Regions from separate parts of the Roseateles sp. DAIF2 genome, predicted to be linked through region 4. Evidence: predicted binding sites of a transcription regulator. Region 4 holds the regulator's gene; each other region holds the start of a gene.
The links. Region 4 encodes FNR, which switches genes on or off when oxygen is low (the NO sensors DNR and NnrR bind a similar motif). Its sites were predicted from a motif close to TTGATNNNNATCAA; they were not measured.

Region 1 (3,485 bases), 950 kb from region 4:
CTATGCCTCAAACACATTTGACTTTCTTGTGGCGTTGCTGATCGCGATCGCAGTGATGACCATTTAGCTAGAGCCTAGCCAGAGTCGGCGACAAGGGCCGCTTGCACTACCGCAAGCGGCCCTTGTTTTTTTGCCATAGTTGGTACTGGGATTGGCTGATGAGGTTTCTCATGCGAAACGCTCGACGGCCGGATCGTTAGCGCTGCCGAAGTCGCCGATACTGACGACGCGTGCCAGCTCGCGTCGTAGTCGGCGGTTCTCGTGCTCAAGTGCCAGGACGCGGCCCGCATGCAACCGGGCCGCGTTGACGGCTTCAGCATCGACGCGCGACATGCCCCAGCGCGTCAGCCGGAACAGGGTAAGCATGACCGGGCGCGGTGCCCGGTCCTCGCGAAGCCATCGCCGCACGGTCGCAAGAGAAACACCAAGCGCCGAAGCCAGCGCGGCCGGCGCTGGGTTGCCGAGGTCGGCAAGGATGTAGCGGAGATCGGGGCATTCTGTCGGCGTCGGCAAGCGGTTCAACATGCTGAACTGATCGTCAGGCCAAGCAGAGCGCTTTAGGATCAGATGGCAGGAGTGCGGCGACAGGATTTCCTTTAACGACTCCAAGGCGCTTCCATAGAAGACGAAGGCGATGAACCAAGGGATTCTCGTCGTTGGAGTGCGACATAAAAGTAGTTACCAGCCTGAGGAGCGACACAAATGGCTTGATTTGCCGCAAGGCAGATTCAGATTCGCTGGGGCTACATATTCGCACGCCGTGAGCGGCTGAGTTGGGAGACTGGACAAGCGGCCCGGCACTCATTAAGAAAACTGGTCGGCGGGGGGCGAACCGGCGTCCGCAAAAAAGCTGTTGGACAAGGTCCACCAAGCCCTGTTTCACATCGACTGCCATGAATCGCAACTTGCCGAAACGGGCTGAAATTTGTGACGCAGAGCCACCTCGATGAACTGCCATGCGCTTGATGCATGTCAATTGCAGGATCGCGGCGGTCGTTAACCTCGACGCATGCCCCGCTTTCTACGCAGCCTCGCCGGCAAGTTGGCGCTGATCCAGACCACTTTCATGATCGTGGCGCTGGCGTCGATCGCCTTCACCCTGTGGGTGTCCTGGCAGCTGGAGGGGGGCGCGGGAGCGATCAACGAGGCGGGCCGCATGCGCATGGCGACCTACCGCATGGTGCTGGACCGAAGCACCAGCGCCGACCCGCAGCAACTGGCTGTGACGGTCGCACAATTTGATGCGATGGTGCAGCGGCTGCGCGAAGGCGACGTCGAGCGGCCGCTGTTTGTGCCTTCCAACGAGGCTTGCCAGACCCAACTGGCTGCAGTGGCGGCGCGCTGGCCGCGATTACGCGAGGCACTGCTCAACTCGGATGAACCACTCCCTTCGCTGCGCGCCGAAGCGGATGCAATGGTCGAGACGGTGGACCGCCTGGTCAGCGCGATCGAGCACACGATCGCGAGCCGGACCGCGATGTTGGGCGGCTTGTGCTTCGGCCTGGTCGTGCTGGTGGCAGCGGCCTCGGTGGCCTTTGTCTCGGGCACCTTCGTCTGGATCGTGCGGCCGCTGCAGCGCCTGCGAGACGGATTGGCCACGATGGCACGGCGCGACTTCTCTCAGCGCATCGACGAGCGGAACTCGGTCGAGGAGTTCGCAAGCCTGGCACGCGGCTTCAACCGCATGGCCGATACCTTGCAGCGTAGCTATCGTGGGCTGGAGGACCGGGTAGCGGAGAAGACCGCCGACCTGGCCCGCCAGAACGAACGCCTCGCCGCTCTTTACGAGGTGGCGCTGCTGGGCAGCAGCCAGACCCGGCTTGAGACGCTGGCGCAGACCTTCGCCCGCAAGATCCGCGAGGTCGCGGGTGCGGATGCGGCGGCGGTGCGCCTGGTTGACCAGGCAGGCAAACGGCTGCTGCTGCTGGCGCAGACCAGCCTGCCGGAGGCGCTGCTCGAAGCCGAACGTTGCGTGCAGGTCGGTTCATGCGCCTGTGGCGATCAGCCGCCAGGCGAGTTGCCGGGGACGCGCGTGATTCCGATCCGTTCGATCGGTCCGCAGTCCCTGCGCCACTGTGAGGCGGCCGGTTACCAGACCGTGGTCGTGATCCCGATGCGAACGGCCCAGCACGGCATCGGCGAGGTCGAGCTGTTCTTCTATGGTGAACGCACGATGTCGCCCAACGAGCGGCAGCTGCTGGACGCGATGGTGGGGCATGTCGCGACCCAGCTGGAGAACCTGCGCTTGGCCGCCCGTGATCGTGAGCTGGCGGTGAGCCAGGAGCGCAACCTGCTGGCTCAGGAACTGCATGACTCGATCGCGCAGTCGCTCGCCTTCCTGAAGATCCAGGTCGCCCTGTTGCGCGACGCGCTCCACAAGAACGAGCCGGCCAAGGTCGATCGCAGCTTGGCCGAGATCGACGCCGGCGTGCGCGAGAGCTATGCCGATGTGCGGGAGCTGCTGCTGCATTTCCGCACCCGTTCCGGTCATGAGGACATCGAGCATGCGCTGCGCAGCACGCTGGCCAAGTTCGAGCGTCAAAGCGGCATTGCGACCTCGATGACGATCAGCGGTGATGCGGTGCCGCTACCGCCCGATCAGCAGGTGCAGGTGCTTCATGTGGTGCAGGAGGCGCTGTCGAACGCCCGCAAGCACTCCGGCGCGGCCGAGGTGGCGCTGCATGTGCATCAGGCGCCGCATTGGTGCTTCGAGGTCAGGGATGATGGGCGAGGCTTCGACGTTGGCCATGGCCCGGGTGGAGAGGAGGGCAGCCATGTCGGTCTGCGCATCATGCGCGAGCGTGCCCAGCGCATAGGCGCCTTGCTGCGTATTGACAGCGCGCCGGGCCGCGGCACGCGCATCCGGCTGGAATTGCCGCCGGATGGCGGCGATGCGGTCGAAACCGATGAGAGCCAGCAGGAGCAAGCCGCATGAACCCAACCCAAGCACCGGTGAGCCTGATGGTGGTGGACGATCATCGCCTGTTCCGGCGCGGACTGGTGGCGCTGCTGTCGCTGGAGCCGGGTCTGGCGGTGGTGGCCGAGGCCGGCGACGGCGGCGAGGCATTGCGCAGCCTGCGCGAGCTGCAGCCCGACGTGGTACTGCTGGACAACCACATGCCCGGCGTCAACGGCGTGGACCTGTTGCCGGGCCTGCTGGAGCTGGCGCCGCGCACATTGTTCCTGATGCTGACCGTCAGCGAGGACGAGGAGGATCTGGCCGCCGCGCTGCGCGCCGGTGCTGCGGGCTATCTGCTGAAGACCATGGACGGTCCGGACCTGGCGACCGCGATCCGCCGGGCGGTGGCCGGTGAGTCGGTCGTCAGCCCGGAGATGACGCACAAGCTGGTGCGGGCCTTCCGCGCCAGCACCTCGGCCCGACCGGAGCCCGTATCGGCTCCGGTTGCTGCATCGATGCAGGGCGAGGATCTGGCGGGCTTGTCGCCGCGAGAGCAGCAGACCCTGCGCGAGCTGGCCCGTGGCGC
Region 2 (3,485 bases), 1.0 Mb from region 4:
CCTTGCCGTCGAGCGACCAGCGGCTAGCAGGAGGTGCGCGTGATGCCGGTGCTGCTTCTCAACGGACCACGAGCACGGGCTGACGTGCCAAGGACAAGACCTTCAAGGTCTGACTGCCGAGCAAGGCCGATTCGACCGCGCCGCGGCCATGAGTCGCCATCACGATCAGGTCGCACGCGAGCCGGTCCGCCGTGGCGATGATCTCCTCGTAGGGCCGGTCACCGATCGCGACCCGCGCTTCGATTCGCCGCGCCGACTCGCCGAAGCGCTCGATGACCTGCTGGATACGCCGCTGAGCGGCCTGGCTCAGACGCTCCCGCAGGTCATGGAGGTCGCGACCAGCCTGGAAGCTTGCGGCCGCGAAATCGGCCATCCCGTAGTCACGGGCGACATGAAGAGCGGTCACACGGGCGTCGGCGGCGAGCCGAAGCGCCATCGTGATGGCGCGGTCCCCAAGCGCCGTGCAGTCCGTGGCGACGAGGATATGCTTGAACATCGCTACTCCTTTGAGTCCAGCGCAAGGCCCCTGGGCCGAGACATTGGCCTATCGCTCGTTCATGGCGCGTCGTCCGCGATTCGCATCACCATGCGCCCCTCGACATCGCCGCGGCGCAGACGCTCGAAGATGCCGTTGACATCGTCGAGCTTCGCTTCGTGGACGGTGGTGCGGACCTTGCCCTCGCCGGCGAAGGCGAGCGCCTCCTGCAGGTCCTTGCGAGTGCCGACGATGGAGCCGCGTACGGTCTTGGCATTCAGCACGACATCGAAGATCGGCAGCTCGAAGTCGCCCGGCGGCAGCCCGACCATCGACATGGTGCCGCGTTTGTGCAGCATGCCGATGCCCTGGGCGAAGGCCTCGCGGGAGGCCGCCGTTACGAGCACGCCGTGGGCACCTCGCAGAGATCTCTGCAGTTCCACGGCCGGATCCGCGCGACGCGCATTGACGGTCAGCTCTGCACCGAGCGCGCGCGCCAGCGCGAGCTTGGCCTCGTCGACATCGACCGCGACAACGTGGAATCCCATCGCCCGCGCGTACTGCACGGCCAGGTGTCCAAGTCCTCCGATACCGGAGATCGCGACCCAGTCGCCAGGCTTGCAGTCAAGCACCTTCAAACCCTTGTAGACCGTCACGCCGGCACATAGAACCGGCGCGATCTCCATGAAATCGACATTGCCGGGCAGGTGACCGACATAGCCCGGATCCGCCAGCACATACTCGGCGTAGCCGCCGTTGACCGTGTAGCCGGTCATCTGCTGGCCGTCGCATAGCGTTTCCCACCCGGTCAGACAATGCTCGCAGCAGCCGCAGGCGCTATGGAGCCAGGGCACGCCGACGCGGTCGCCCTCCTTCACCGTCTTCACGCCGGCGCCGACCGCAGCGACATAGCCGACCCCCTCGTGCCCTGGGATAAACGGCAGCGCCGGCTTTACCGGCCAGTCACCATCGGCCGCATGCAGATCGGTGTGGCAAACGCCCGAGGCGAGCACCTTGACCAGGATTTGCCCCGGCGACACCTCGGGTATCGGCACCTCCTCGAGCCGCAGCGGCTGCCCGAATGCGTGAACGACGGCGGCTTTCATGGTGGCCATACTCATTTCTCCCGCGAGACGTTGGTCAGGCCGGCGAGTGCCGGGCGGTAACCAGTGTCGGCAGAGCCCTCCGGGTGAGGGTTGATCCACGTCAATCGCGCGCGCCACTGAGCGCGGGGCCTTGCGGCCGGCGCGGGTGGTTGCGCCTGCGATGGGGGGCGCCGCCGATAACGTTGGCCCTGCAACACCTTGACGGGGATCAACGGCGGCAGCGGCGGCCGATCCGATCATGCACCCAACACTGAGGAGCATGCCATGCTGCAAAACGTCGGATCGGTCGACCGCCTGGTGCGGGTACTCGTTGGCCTGGCCCTGGTCGGCGGTGCTGCCTTCGGCGTTATCGGCGGCTGGGGCTGGCTGGGCCTGCTGCCACTGCTCACCGGCTTCGTCGGTGTCTGCCCGGCCTATCTGCCCTTCGGACTGAGCTCCTGCGCAGCAAAGCCGCATCGGCGGGAGCGCTGAGAAGGTATCCCGTTCGATAGGTAGGCGGAATGCCCCGCCTTGCGGCCGAGGGTGGAACGCGCCGGCCCCATGTCGCTCATGAGCGGCCGGCCGGCTCCCGGAGTCAACGCAGGCGCCGACGACGGCGTACCGCGACGAAGCTCACGACGCCCAGGCCGGCCAGCAACATCGCGTAGCTGCCGGGCTCCGGCACCGCGGAGATGCTGCCGATGAAGGCCGCGTCGTTGACCTGTACCGCGCCGCTCCAGCTCTTGGCGATCACCTGGCCGTCGATATGGCCCGAGCCGGTCTTGAAGTCGGCGTTCGGCGCCAGGAAGGAGGCGACCATGCCGCCGCTGTAGTTCACCGTGGTGGCGTCCACCAGGTTGAACAGCACGCGGCCGGCGTTGAAGTTGCTGCTGCCATGGCCGCCAAAGGTGACGCTGCTGCCATGCACATTGATGATGACCGTCGTGTCCTGCCCCAGGTTCAGCAGCGACAGGTTGTTGTTGACATCGGCGGCGCTGATGTCGAACACGGCCAGCTTGGAGCCCCGGGCGTTCAGCTCGAAGGTGCTCCACTGCTTGCCCGCGGTGCCGCTGTTGCCCAGCGCGTCGAGCTGCAGCGACAGGCCCGAGAGCCGCGTCTGCTCGGCCGCGAAATCGAAGCCCAGATCCAGCTGGCTGCCCTTGGCGGCCTTCTGCGGCGCCGGGTTCTGCCATTGGGCCACATTGGTGGCCTGGCCCCAGTAGGTCAGGCTGTCGACGCTGAGCCACTGCTTGTTGGCATTCAGATTGCCGCCGACCTTGACGTCGCCCTTGAAGCTGGCGCCGCCGCTGCTGTTCAGATTGCCGCCGACCGCCGTGTTGCCCCAGTAGCTGCCGCTGCCGGCCTTCAGATGGCCGCCCACGGTCAGGCCCTGGCCGCCGTACAGCGCCGAGCCGCCGTTCTTGGTGTTGATCGAGTAGCTGCCGACGTCCATATTGCCGCCGACCGCCACCCGGCCCTCGACATCGCTGGACGGCGCATAGAAATTCTTGAACACCACCAGGTTCATGCCGCTGGACAGGCCCAGCGCGTTCTGCGTCTCGGTCTTTACCGCCCAGGCCTGGGTGGCAAAGCCCAGCAGCAGCGCGGCGAACAGGGGAGAAACCGTCTTCAGGGGCCTGGAGCTCATCGAATGGGGGTCAAGTCTTGTCGGAAGCTCGCATTCTTGGCGGGCGGCCTCTGCGCGTAAACCCCGAGGCGGGGTGCTGGGCGGCGGGTTCGTGCGCAAAGTCACGCCCGGGGCGCGCCCGGCAAGGCCCGCAGGCCGAAGGACCGTTCATGTACTTTTCAGATGCCGCTGCGGCTGCCGGCCCATAATGGCCCGATGAGCCTGTCATCGACGCCCCCCGGGGACGCCAGCGCGACAACACCCTCATGGATCGCCCGCCTGCGCCGCTCCCAGCGCC
Region 3 (3,485 bases), 1.8 Mb from region 4:
CTGGGCGTGACCATGATGATGTCGGGCCGGAAGTCCTGGATCAGCTGGACCTGCTTCTCGGTCTGGCCGCCGGACATCGGGATCACGGTGCAGCCGGCACGCTCGGCGCCGTAATGCGCGCCCAGGCCGCCGGTGAACAGGCCGTAGCCATAGGCCACATGGATGATGTCGCCGGGCCGGCCGCCGGAGGCGCGGATCGAGCGCGCCACCAGATTGGCCCAGGTGTCGATGTCCTTGGCGGTGTAGCCGACCACGGTCGGCTTGCCGGTCGTGCCCGAGGAAGCATGGATGCGCGAGACCTGCTGGCGCGGCACCGCGAACATGCCGAAGGGATAGTTGTCGCGCAGGTCCTTCTTGGTCGTGAAGGGGAACTTGGCGATATCGGCCAGGGTCTTCAGGTCGTCGAGATGCACGCCCTGCGCGTCGAACGCGGCCTTGTAATGCGGCACGTTCTCGTAGGCATGCTGGAGCGTCCACTTCAGGCGCTGCAACTGGAGCGCCTGCAGCTCGTCGCGGCTGGCCTTCTCGATCGGCTCCAGATCGCCGGGGGCGGGGGTCTTCACGGGCATGGGGATGGACTCCTCAGTCGGCAAGACCGGCGATGGCTGGCACCACCGGCTTGCCCTTGATGCGGTAGGACTTGCCGCGGAACACGGCCACCAGCTCGTCGCGCTGGTTCCTGACGGTGATGTCGTAGACGCCGGTGCGGCCGGCCAGCGAAACCTCGCGCGCCTCGGCCGTCAGCCGGTCGCCGGCCCGGCTGGGCGCGACGATGTCCACGTTGAAGCCGGACGCCACGGTCACCTCGTTGTACGAGTTGCAGGCGAAGGCGAATGCCGAGTCGGCCAGGGTCGTGACCAGGCCGCCATGGCAGATGTCGAAACCGTTGAGCATGTCCTCGCGCACCGTCATCGCCAGGGTGGCGCGGCCGGGGCCGACGGCGAGGATCTCCATGCCGAGCGAGCGGGTGGCCCGATCGTTGGCCAGCATGCCGTCGCGCACGGCTTCCGCGATCTGTTGGGGTGTCATCGCTCGGTCCTCAGCGGTCGCTGAAGTTCGGCTTGCGCTTTTCCAGGAAGGCGCGGGTGCCCTCCTGGTAGTCAACGGCGAAGCCCAGCCGGCTCTGCAGCAGGGCCTCGTTCTTCAACGCGCTCTCGAAGTCCAGCAGCAGCGCATCGTCCAGCGCCTGGCGGGTCGCGGCGATCGCCTTGACCGGCATCGCGGCCAGCTTCTGCGCCAGCGCCTGGGCCTCGGCAGCCAGTTCGGCGTCCGGCAGCGCGCGGTAGATCAGGCCGATGCGTGCAGCCTCCGCGGCGGGCAGCTTGTCGCCCAAGAGGGCCAGCTCCAGCGCCTTGGCGCGGCCGACCAGGCGCGGCAGCAGCCAGGTGCCACCGCAGTCCGGCACCAGGCCGATCTTCGAGAAGGCCTGGATGAAGCTGGCGCCCTCGGCCGCCAGCACCAGGTCGCAGCCCAGCGCCAGGCTGGCGCCCGCGCCGGCCGCGACGCCGTTGACCGCGGCGATCACGGGAACAGGCATGGAGCGCAGACGCAGCGCCAGCGGGATGTAGTAGTTGTCCAGCAGATGGCCGATGTCCTTGGGCACCTCGCCCGGCTCCATCGGCGGCTTGATCAGCGCGTCCGACAGATCCTGGCCGGCCGAAAAGCCGCGGCCTGCGCCGGTGATCACGACGCAGCGCACGCCTGCGTCCTGCGCCGCGGCCTCCAGGGCCTCGCGCAGCTGGACCAGCAAGGCGGTCGTGAAGGCGTTCAGCGCCGCCGGCCGGTTCAGGGTCAGGGTGCGCACCGCCCCCTCCTGGCTGGTGATCAGCAGCGCTTCCGAAGTGGCTGTCATGGCTTGTCTCTCTCCACCATCTGGTTATTTCTGAGGCAGATCAAACACTCTTGACCGACCGGTCGGTAGATCGTAAGGTCGCACTTGATTTGGCGCAAGCCCCAAGACCCCAGAACACCCTCGGATTTACCCGAGGTCAACGACCAGGAGACGAGTCCATGCCCTGCTACGCGATCGATGGCGTCACGCCGGTGGTCCATCCCAGCGCCCATGTGCACCCCACCGCGGTGCTGATCGGCGATGTGGTGGTCGGCCCCGGCTGCTATGTCGGCCCCAACGCCTCGCTGCGCGGCGACTTCGGCCGCATCGTGCTGAAGGAGGGTTCGAACGTGCAGGACACCTGCGTGATCCACGGCTTCCCGAAGTCCGAGACCGTCGTGGAGGCCAACGGCCATATCGGCCATGGCGCGGTGCTGCATGGCTGCGTGGTGCGGCACGACGCGCTGGTCGGCATGAACGCGGTGGTGATGGACGAGGCCGAGGTCGGCGCCTGGAGCATCGTCGCGGCCTGCGCCTTCGTGCGCGCCGGCCAGAAGCTGCCGGAAAAATCGCTGATCGCCGGCCTGCCGGCCAAGGTGATGCGCGAGCTCTCGGCCGACGAGATGCGCTGGAAGAAGCAAGGCACCGAGACCTATCAGGCGCTGACACGCCGCTGCCAGGCCAGCCTGGTCGAGGTGCAGCCGCTGGCGGCCGAGGAGGCCGACCGAGCGCGCCTGCCGGACAACGATTACGGCCACAAGCCCGGCGCCTGAATCCGCCACCCGAATCCGCTGCCGGCGCGCGGATGCGGCAATTCCGCACTGTCGCGCCCGCTTCATGCCGGCCCGCGCCGCGGCCCGCCCCTAGCATGCGCGTTTGCCGTTTTTGCCGGGCCGATCCCGAAGGAAGTCATGAAGTTACGCACGCGCATCCTGCTGCTGTGCGCCGTCACCCTGCTGGGCATGACGGTGCTGGCGACCGTGGCTCTGTCCACCCTGTACCAGTCGATGATGAAGGAGCGCACGGCCCAGCTGTCCACCCTAGTGGTGCTGGCCCATGCCGCGGCCGAGAAGGCGCATGCGCTGGAACTCAGCGGCAAGCTGAGCCGCGAGGAGGCCCAGGCCGAGGCCAAGAAGGTGATCGGCGCCTTCCATCAGAAGGACCAGTATTTCTTCGTGCGCGGCTACAGCGACGATGTGAACCTGGTGCACCCGAATCCCAAGCGCATCGGCATCGTCGACGCCAAGGGCGGCCGCGAGGCCGGCGAGCGCTACCGCGCGGCCCTGCAGGGCAAGACCATCGGCACCGTCGTCGCCCCCGGCACGCGGCCGGGCACGAAGGACGAGGTCGAGAAGCTGTACGCGATCGTCAAGTTCACCCCCTGGGACTGGATCATCGGCTTCGGCGACTACATCGACGACATCCAGCAGAGCTTCTGGCGCAGCACCGTGATCCTGCTGGCGATCGCCGGGCTGCTGATGGCGGTGATCGCCGCGCTGGCCTGGGACATGCTGCGCAGCCTGGTGCGCCAGCTGGGCGGCGAGCCGCAGTACGCGGCCGAGGTCGTGCGCCGCATTGCCCAGGGCGATCTGTCGGTCGAGGTCGCGACCCGCGCCGGCGATGAAGCCAGCGTGCTGCAGGCCATCCGCACGAT
Region 4 (3,485 bases):
GTAGCCCTGGGCCAGGAAGCCGCCGATCGCGCCCGACAGCATTGACAGCTTGTCGCCGGCTGGCGGCAGCTGGCCGACGTCGATGCGGCGCTGCGGCTTGAAGCGCTGCGGCAGATGCGCATAGGCATACAGCGCGATGCGGTCCGGCCGCAGCTCGGCCACCTGCGCGATGGTGCGCTGGAAGGAGGCCGGGGTCTGCAGCGGCAGGCCGTAGATCAGGTCCACATTGGTCGACTCGAAGCCGAGCGCGCGGGCGCTCGCCATCAGCGCCGCCACATCCGCATAGCTCTGCTGGCGATGCACCGCCTTCTGCACCGCGGCGTCGAAGTCCTGCACGCCGAAGGACAGGCGGTTGAAGCCCAGGCCGCGCAGATGCGCCAGACGCTCGGTGGTGACGGTGCGCGGGTCCACCTCGATCGACACCTCGGCGCCGGCGGTCAGGCGAAAGCGCTTGGCGATCGCCGTCATCAGGTCGCCCAGCTCGGTGTCGCTCAGGAAGGTTGGCGAGCCACCGCCCAGGTGCAGCTGCGAGACCTGCGGCGCACGGCCCAGCCGCGCCAGGGTCAGGTCCATCTCGACCAGCAGGGCCTGCAGGTATTCGCCGGCGCGCTCATGGTGGCGCGTGATCACCTTGTTGCAGGCGCAGTAGTAGCAGACCGATTCGCAGAAGGGGATGTGCACATACAGCGACAGCGGCGCGCCGCCGCCGACCAGCGCGCCGCTGGCGCGCTGCGCCAGCGCCTGCTCGTACTGCTGGACCGTGAAGGCCTCGACGAAGCGGTCCGCCGTCGGATACGAGGTGTAGCGCGGCCCGGCGATGTCGTAACGACGCAGCAGGTCCTCGCTGATGGCGGGCGCGGTGGGGGTGATGCAGGCGTTAGGCATGAGCGCACTTTGCCAAGCCCGGCTGGCCGGCGCTTGATGCACGTCAAGCTTCATGCGCATCGGCGGGTCAACAATGGACCTCATCTTGAGGAGCATCATGTCGTCCACCTTTCAGCAAGCCTCGCCCTGCCCCGCGCCCGCCGCCAATGGCGAATGCACGGGCCGGACCCTGACCCGATCCACGCCGCAGGACGCGGCCCTGCGCGCCGAGCCCTTCAAGGTCGCCTGCTCCAGCTGCAATCTGCGCGAGCTGTGCCTGCCGGTGGGCCTGTCCAAGACCGATCTGGAGCAGCTGGACACCCTGGTCGCCACGCGCCGCACCGTCGCGCGCGGCGACACCCTGTTCCGCGCCGGCGATGCCTTCCAGTCGCTGTTTGCGGTGCGCACCGGCTTCTTCAAGACCTGCGTCTCGGCCGAGGACGGCCGCGACCAGGTCACCGGTTTCCAGATGGCCGGCGAGCTGCTCGGCCTGGACGGCATCAGCAACGACCGCCACAGCTGCGACGCGGTCGCGCTGGAGGATTCGCAGGTCTGCGTGATCCCCTATGGCCAGCTGGAGGAGCTGTCGCGCGAGTTCACCGACCTGCAGCACCAGTTCCACAAGATCATGAGCCGCGAGATCGTGCGCGACCATGGCGTGATGCTGCTGCTCGGCAGCATGCGCGCCGAGGAGCGCCTGGCGGCCTTTCTGCTGAACCTGACCCAGCGCCTGCAGGCGCGCGGCTTCTCGGCCTCCAGCCTGGTGCTGCGCATGACGCGCGAGGAGATCGGCAGCTACCTGGGTCTGAAGCTGGAGACGGTCAGCCGCACCTTCTCCAAGTTCCAGGAGGACGGCCTGCTGGAGGTGAAGCAGCGCCAGATCCGCATCGTCGACCAGGCGGGCCTGCAACGGCTGGTGAACAGCACGAACTGTTGAGAGGTCGATGTTGCAACGATGAAGCGCCCTGCGGGGCGCTTTTCTTATGGTTCGGTCGTGGGACGCTCGGGCGATCGCCGGGCTGCGGGTGCACGCGCTTGCTCCGTGTCCCCCGGGCCGCGCTGCGGCCCTCCTCCTTAACCTGCGCAAGCGCGCACACCCGCAACCCGGCTCTGGCGGCGCAGCGCCTCTTCGACGACGCCCCATATCGGCCACAGGGCGCACGCAGGAGGGTGGGTGGGCCTGATGCGGAGGTCAAGGAGGAGGCCGCGCAGCGGCCGGGGGATTGAGCCCGGACACCGGAAGTCCGGTGGACTTCCGGTGCCTGGCGAAAGCCAGGGCCGCGAGGCCCTGGCAGGCAGCAGCAGGCCTGCCCGCCCTCCTGCGCTCTTCGCCGATCCCGCCCGCGCCTCAGTCGGCTAGCAACAGACTCAACCCGGACGACAACGCCGTGATGGCCCAGAAGCCCAGAAAGGCCAGGCTGTAGAGCGCCAGCGGCGGCAGGCCGGCCGCAGCGATGCGCGGCTCCAGCAGGGTCGGGTCGAGCAGGCTGAACACCAGGCCCTCCAGCACCGCGGCCATCAGGAAGGACGGCCACAGCGCCGCCATCAGCCGCCGGCGCAGACGTTGTTGAATCTGCGGCTGTGGCCGCAACCGCGGCGCGACGGGCGCCAGCGGCGGACCGGCGCGGCGGCCCATCGCTCAGAGGCCGCCGGTGGCGGCGTGGTTGCGGGCCTTCATCGCCGGCTGCTCGGCCTGGGTCTGACGCAGGTCGGCCGAGGGGTCGACCCGCTTCGCCTCGATCACCGGATCCGGATGCGCCAGCGCCAGCGCCAGGGTCACGAAGGAGGCCAGCACCACCGCGCTGGGCCCGCCGATCACCAGCCACATCATGCCGACGCGCCACCAGGGGCGCGGCGTCGCCTGGCCGACGGGCCCGTTGCTGTTGTTGCCATTCATGCTCATGCGGGGTCTCCGGTTGGGCGGGTCAGCGGGGCACGACGAAGGTGGACTTCTCGCGCAGGCCGCGCGCCTCGTCCTCGTCCGAGGCCAGGCGGCGGATCTCGAAATGGATCACATGGGCGCCGGCGCCGGCCGCGGCCGCGCCCTCGGGCGGCAGACGCAGCGCCAGCGAGACCCAGCGCGCCTCGGCGGGCGCCAGGGTCAGGGCCACCGGCCGGCTCAACGCCAGGCCCGGCAGGCCGTCGGCCTCGATCTCGTAGCGCTGCGGCTTCTCGGTCGCGTTCATCACCTGCAGGCGGTAGACGTTCTCGATCACGCCGTCCTCGATCTGGCGCGCCAGTGCGGCGCGGTCGCGCAGCACGTCGACCCGGAAGGGCGTGCGCAGCGCCAGGCTGGCCAGCATCGCGCCGGACAGCAGCAGCAGGATCGCGCCGTAGACCAGCACGCGCGGCCGCAGCACGCGGCGCCAGCGTTCGCCACGGTTCAGGTGCTGGGACAGGCCGTTCTCGGTGTCGTAGCGGATCAGACCGCGTGGATAGGCCATCTTGTCCATCACGTCGTTGCAGACGTCGATGCAGGCGGCGCAGCCGATGCAGTCGTACTGCAGGCCCTGGCGGATGTCGATGCCGGTCGGGCAGACCTGCACGCACAGGGTGCAGTCGATGCAGGAGCCCAGGCCCTGGGCCTTGGGGTCGGCCTTCTTCGAGCGCGAGCCGCGGGG

Region 1: a site for FNR is predicted at 963-976, ahead of G8A07_RS14625 (type IV pili methyl-accepting chemotaxis transducer N-terminal domain-containing protein). Genes of this name have one in related genera too.
Region 2: a site for FNR is predicted at 1,672-1,685, ahead of G8A07_RS14970 (DUF2892 domain-containing protein). Genes of this name have one in related genera too.
Region 3: a site for FNR is predicted at 1,937-1,950, ahead of G8A07_RS18680 (phenylacetic acid degradation protein PaaY). Genes of this name have one in related genera too.

The regions. Positions count from the first base shown of each region.
Region 1 covers NZ_CP049919.1:3,189,504-3,192,988, reverse strand. Annotated here, with positions in the region: gene G8A07_RS14635 (hypothetical protein) at 1-67, shown strand, start outside; gene G8A07_RS14630 (hypothetical protein) at 169-609, opposite strand; gene G8A07_RS14625 (type IV pili methyl-accepting chemotaxis transducer N-terminal domain-containing protein) at 1,043-2,935, shown strand; gene G8A07_RS14620 (response regulator) at 2,932-3,485, shown strand, end outside.
Region 2 covers NZ_CP049919.1:3,265,518-3,269,002, forward strand. Annotated here, with positions in the region: gene G8A07_RS14960 (universal stress protein) at 59-496, opposite strand; gene G8A07_RS14965 (zinc-dependent alcohol dehydrogenase) at 556-1,590, opposite strand; gene G8A07_RS14970 (DUF2892 domain-containing protein) at 1,846-2,052, shown strand; gene G8A07_RS14975 (choice-of-anchor A family protein) at 2,156-3,208, opposite strand; gene G8A07_RS14980 (ABC transporter permease) at 3,404-3,485, shown strand, end outside.
Region 3 covers NZ_CP049919.1:4,023,954-4,027,438, forward strand. Annotated here, with positions in the region: gene paaK (phenylacetate--CoA ligase PaaK) at 1-569, opposite strand, end outside; gene paaI (hydroxyphenylacetyl-CoA thioesterase PaaI) at 583-1,029, opposite strand; gene G8A07_RS18675 (enoyl-CoA hydratase-related protein) at 1,040-1,852, opposite strand; gene G8A07_RS18680 (phenylacetic acid degradation protein PaaY) at 2,011-2,604, shown strand; gene G8A07_RS18685 (methyl-accepting chemotaxis protein) at 2,743-3,485, shown strand, end outside.
Region 4 covers NZ_CP049919.1:2,242,326-2,245,810, reverse strand. Annotated here, with positions in the region: gene hemN (oxygen-independent coproporphyrinogen III oxidase) at 1-885, opposite strand, end outside; gene fnr (fumarate/nitrate reduction transcriptional regulator Fnr) at 980-1,801, shown strand; gene G8A07_RS10430 (hypothetical protein) at 2,213-2,500, opposite strand; gene G8A07_RS10425 (hypothetical protein) at 2,504-2,767, opposite strand; gene ccoG (cytochrome c oxidase accessory protein CcoG) at 2,790-3,485, opposite strand, start outside.